One region of the Priestia sp. YIM B13552 genome, then DNA from elsewhere that is predicted to be linked to it. Evidence: a T-box and tRNA genes for the amino acid it is inferred to sense, from the RefSeq annotation. Region 1 holds a T-box; the other holds one or more tRNA genes.

The links. A T-box is a leader RNA that pairs with one kind of tRNA and senses whether it is charged. The one in region 1 lies ahead of thrS (threonine--tRNA ligase), so its partner is inferred to be a tRNA-Thr.
Region 2: it has a tRNA-Thr gene. The T-box ahead of thrS (threonine--tRNA ligase) is inferred to sense a tRNA for this amino acid. The anticodon was not compared.

Annotation. Positions count from the first base shown of each region.
Region 1 covers NZ_JBHZOU010000002.1:1,028,864-1,031,271, reverse strand. The annotation lists gene ytxC (sporulation protein YtxC) at 1-844, shown strand, start outside; T-box leader at 905-1,153, shown strand; gene thrS (threonine--tRNA ligase) at 1,198-2,408, shown strand, end outside.
Region 2 covers NZ_JBHZOU010000002.1:221,379-223,786, forward strand. The annotation lists gene ACFX40_RS07210 (ABC transporter permease/substrate-binding protein) at 1-57, opposite strand, end outside; gene ACFX40_RS07215 (ABC transporter ATP-binding protein) at 57-1,007, opposite strand; tRNA gene ACFX40_RS07220 (tRNA-Thr) at 1,273-1,345, opposite strand; gene ACFX40_RS07225 (aromatic ring-hydroxylating oxygenase subunit alpha) at 1,556-2,408, shown strand, end outside.

The DNA of each region.
Region 1 (2,408 bases):
ATATGTAGAAGACGCAGTCGTTGTATATGAGTCTTTATGCGCGAAGCGAAGCGCTTTATCATATGGTTCACAGTGCTTGAAGCTGGTGAATAATCAGCTTTTAGTCATTGATGAGACATACAATAGAGAGGCCATTTTACAAGACATGGTGATACCGGTATTAACACACGTAATTTTAAAAAAGAAAGAAAAAAAGATGATGGTAAACATATTAAAAGAACAATTTTTCTATTCAGAAGAGGAAGAGCAAGATTTGCTGCTTCAAATTATGGGGGGGATTATGGAAGGAGAGAGAGGCGAAATCCCTCAAAAAACATTTTCTTTTCCAAGAGAATTACTTATCCGCCAGGCTCTTCAAGACTTCTTCATTCATAATGTAACATTCACCTTTGAGTCTTTTCTCCAATTCCGTTTAAAAGAATATCAAGAGCGGCTGCGCTATTATGCCGAGCTGGCGATTGATGAATATAAGCTTGAACAAGACTATCAAATTCTTATTCATCAGCTGCGTCAAGCAGCTAATGAAAGACAGTCATCTACAGGCGATGTGTATGTAATGCACTTGAATAAAAACAAGTTTGTACTGTACGACCACAACAATAGATATGTTCCTGAACGTGAATGTGCAGCTCTAGCAGAGGCCTTTTTATCTGAACAAGAATCATTATACATAGACTCAACTATTATCGCGCCTTTGCTAAGTTTATCTCCAGCTGCTATTCATCTGTATAGCGACCAGCATGATCATGATTTTGTATATACCATTCAAAATATCTTCCAAGAAAAAGTCATGTTATACGAAAAAAATGAATTTCCGTTTGATCAAAAGCAAAATATAACGTGAAAGGTTGATTTCTATTTTGAAAATGAATATAATAAATGCATATTGAAAAACAGCTATATGTTACAAGTTATGATGAGGACATGAGTGTATATTTACGGTTTGTAGAGAGGGAGATCCAGGCTGAAAATCTCCTAACACGGAATATATTCTTACCACCTCTAAACTTCAGTAGTAAACGAGCAGAGCCTCTAGTAATTACTGACGGAATTTCCGTTATAAAACCTCGAGCCGCTTCGGGTTCTTTGGGTTATCCAAGATACGAAGAGGAAACAAGGGTGGTACCGCGTGTATACACAACTCGTCCCTTTTTATAGGGGACGAGTTTTTTGTTTTTACAAAAAGTTTATTCAGTTATGTTAAAGGAGTGGAAAGTTGTGTCAGAAGTAATCAAAATGACATTCCCTGATGGAGCTGTTAAAGAGTATCCAAAAGGATCATCAACAGAAGATATTGCGGCTTCTATTAGCCCGGGATTAAAGAAAAAAGCATTAGCAGGCAAAGTAAACGGCGAGCTGCTGGATTTACGTACGCCAATTGAACAAGATGGCAGTCTTGAAATCATTACGCAAGATGCTCCTGAAGCGCTTGAAATTATGCGTCACAGTACAGCGCATTTAATGGCTCAAGCAATCAAACGTTTATACAAAGATACAAAAGTACAGCTAGGTGTAGGGCCGGTTATCGAAAACGGTTTTTACTATGACATCGATATGGAAGAATCAATTACTCCTGAAGATTTAGGTAAAATTGAAAAAGAAATGAAAAAAATCGTTAATTCAAATATTGAAATTGAACGAAAAGAAGTTTCTCGTGAAGAAGCCATTCAACTTTTTAAAGAAGTTGGCGATGAACTGAAGCTTGAATTGATCGATGCGATTCCAGCAGGTGAAAAGGTTACGATTTACCAACAAGGCGAATTCTTTGACCTTTGCCGAGGCGTGCACGTGCCGTCAACAGGTAAAATTAAAGAATTTAAACTATTAAGCGTGGCGGGTGCTTATTGGCGCGGAGACAGCGATAACCAAATGCTGCAGCGTATTTATGGTACAGCATTCTTTACAAAAGCAGATTTAGACGAGCATCTTCGTCTTCTTGAAGAAGCAAAAGAACGTGATCACCGTAAACTTGGTAAAGAGCTAAACTTATTTACAAATTCTCAAAAAGTAGGACAAGGTCTGCCTTTATGGCTTCCAAAAGGTGCGACAATCCGCCGTATTATCGAGCGTTATATCGTAGATAAAGAAGTAAGCCTTGGTTATCAGCACGTTTACACTCCAGTGCTCGGAAGTGTAGAACTTTACAAAACGTCTGGTCACTGGGAGCACTACCAAGATGACATGTTCCCTGCAATGGAAATGGATAACGAAGACCTTGTGCTTCGTCCAATGAACTGTCCTCATCACATGATGGTTTACAAACAAGGTATTCACAGCTATCGTGAGCTTCCAATCCGTATTGCTGAGCTTGGAACGATGCACCGCTACGAAATGTCAGGAGCATTATCAGGACTTCAGCGTGTTCGAGGCATGACGCTAAATGATGCGCATATCTTTGTACGTCCGGA
Region 2 (2,408 bases), 810 kb from region 1:
AAGAGCTTGAAACAGTGCATCTCCTCGTTGATCTAATAATGTGCTTAGTGCATTCATTACAGCGTTTCTCCTTCTTTCGTTTTATCAGAAAGAAACGCTAATAGAGTTTTGCGCGTTACAACGCCAATACGTTTGCTCCCTTTTTTCACGGCTATTGCTTCATGGTCGTAAAGGGCGTCCATTGCCTGCTGAACAGTAGCGGTTGAAGCTAGCTCTTCAGTAGGTTCTACGTCTGGCTGTTCACTTTCTTTGACAAACATATCCAATGTCTCAAATAAAGTATTTCCTTGATTCCCAATAAATGTTTTTACAAATTCATTTTTAGGCTTTTGAATGAATTCCTCCGGGGTTCCAACTTGAACAATTTCCCCATCTTTCATTAGGCAGATACGATCTCCAAGCGTCATGGCTTCGCTCATATCGTGCGTAACAAACACAAATGTTTTTTTGATTTTTTCTTTTAAGCTAATAACATCTTGCTGAAGCTGTTCGCGGCTTAACGGATCGAGGGCACTAAAGGGTTCGTCCATTAAAATAACGGGGGGATCAGCTGCGAGGGCACGTGCTACACCTACACGTTGCTGCTGGCCACCTGAGAGCTCAGACGGCTTTCGGTTTCGATACTGCTTTGGGTCTAGTCCTACCAAGGTAAGCAGTTCATCAATGCGCGTCTTGATTTTATTTTTCTTCCAATGCTTCATCTCGGGTACAATGGCTATATTTTCAGCAATGGTCATATGAGGAAAAAGAGCAATCTGCTGTAGGACATAACCAATGTTCCAGCGTAGCTCATGTATGTTGTGGTCCGATACGAGCTTATCTTTTATGTATAGTTCTCCTTCGGTAATATCATGGAGACGGTTAATCATTTTTAAGGTGGTTGTTTTCCCACACCCACTCGGACCAATTAAAACGAAAAACTCTCCTTCTTTAATTTCTAGATTAATATTTTTCACGGCGGTCGTACCGTCTGGATATTGCTTTGACACATTCTTAAACGTAATCAAATTATCGTTCACACTCCCTGTTGAAATTTAAGCCCTAGTTTCGTGTACCCAATACTTAGAGGCAATAAACATTCTTTTAAGAATATTTCTAAATATGATTCATAAGACATAGTGGAAAAGATACACATATTTTCTCACAGCCTCCTAGTAAGGCTATCAAACTGTTAAAGTTTTCACAAGGCAGGAAAGAATAATTTGGAGAATAATTTTAAAGCCGACACAAATAAAAAAACCTTCTTTCAACAAGAAAGAAGGTTTTTTAGTATGCTAGCGACAGGGATCGAACCTGCGACCTCTTGCTTACCATGCAAGTGCTCTACCTACTGAGCTACACCAGCGTCTTGGAAAATTATATCACGTTTAAATTCATTTAGGAAGCGCTTTTTTAATTTTTTTTATTGATATATTCTCTAATTTGCGTCTTCTGAAATTCTCACTTTCTACAAAGTTCCATATTTTATGTTAGAACTCCTTACATAAATTGTGTGAATTTTCTTTTTTTATATTACCCTTAGTAAAAGAGCTTACAAAAGAAGGGAAGAAAATAGATGGAACAACAACCAACCATGACAAAATCAAAAACGGCAACTCCCTACCCAAGAGACTGCACGTTCAGCCTGGAAGATTGGACGACGCTCGCTAAGTATTGGTACCCCGTCGCACGCTGCAGTGATGTAACAGAGAAACCAACGTCCGTAAAACTGCTAGATGTAAATCTAGTTCTATACCGTACCACACACAAAGTAGTAGCAGCTCGTGATTTATGCGTTCACCGAGGCACCCCGCTTAGCATGGGCTGGGTGGAAGATGATGAAATTGTCTGTCCTTACCACGGCTTCCGCTATGCAACGGACGGCGCATGCACGTCGATTCCAGCTCACCCTGATGCCAACATTTCTCCCCGCTTGTGTATGGCCGTCTATCCAGTTATTGAACGATTTGGATTAGTGTGGACTTCCCTGACAGGAGAACAAGATAACCTGCCTTACTTCGATGCGTGGGAGGATCCTGATTTTCAGCAGATTGTTTGTCCGAGCTTTGATATCATGGGTTCGGCCGGTCGTCAAATGGAAGGCTTTTTAGACGTAGCTCATTTTGCCTGGGTTCACACGGACACATTTGGTGATCGAAACAACGCCTTTGTGCCTAAATATAAAGTAAGCGATACAGATTATGGGCTTCATGTAGAATATACAAGCACCGTGAGCAATTATTCCAAAGAACAGCAGCATTTAAATCCACCTGATTTTAAATGGCTTCGCGTCTTTGATGTTTATCCGCCGTTTACAGCTACGCTAAAAGTATACTTCCCAGAAGGCGCAGAGCTGTGGATTATGAATGCAGTCTCTCCTATTTCAGCCCGCGAAACACGTTTATTCGCACCAATCGCTCGAAACTTTG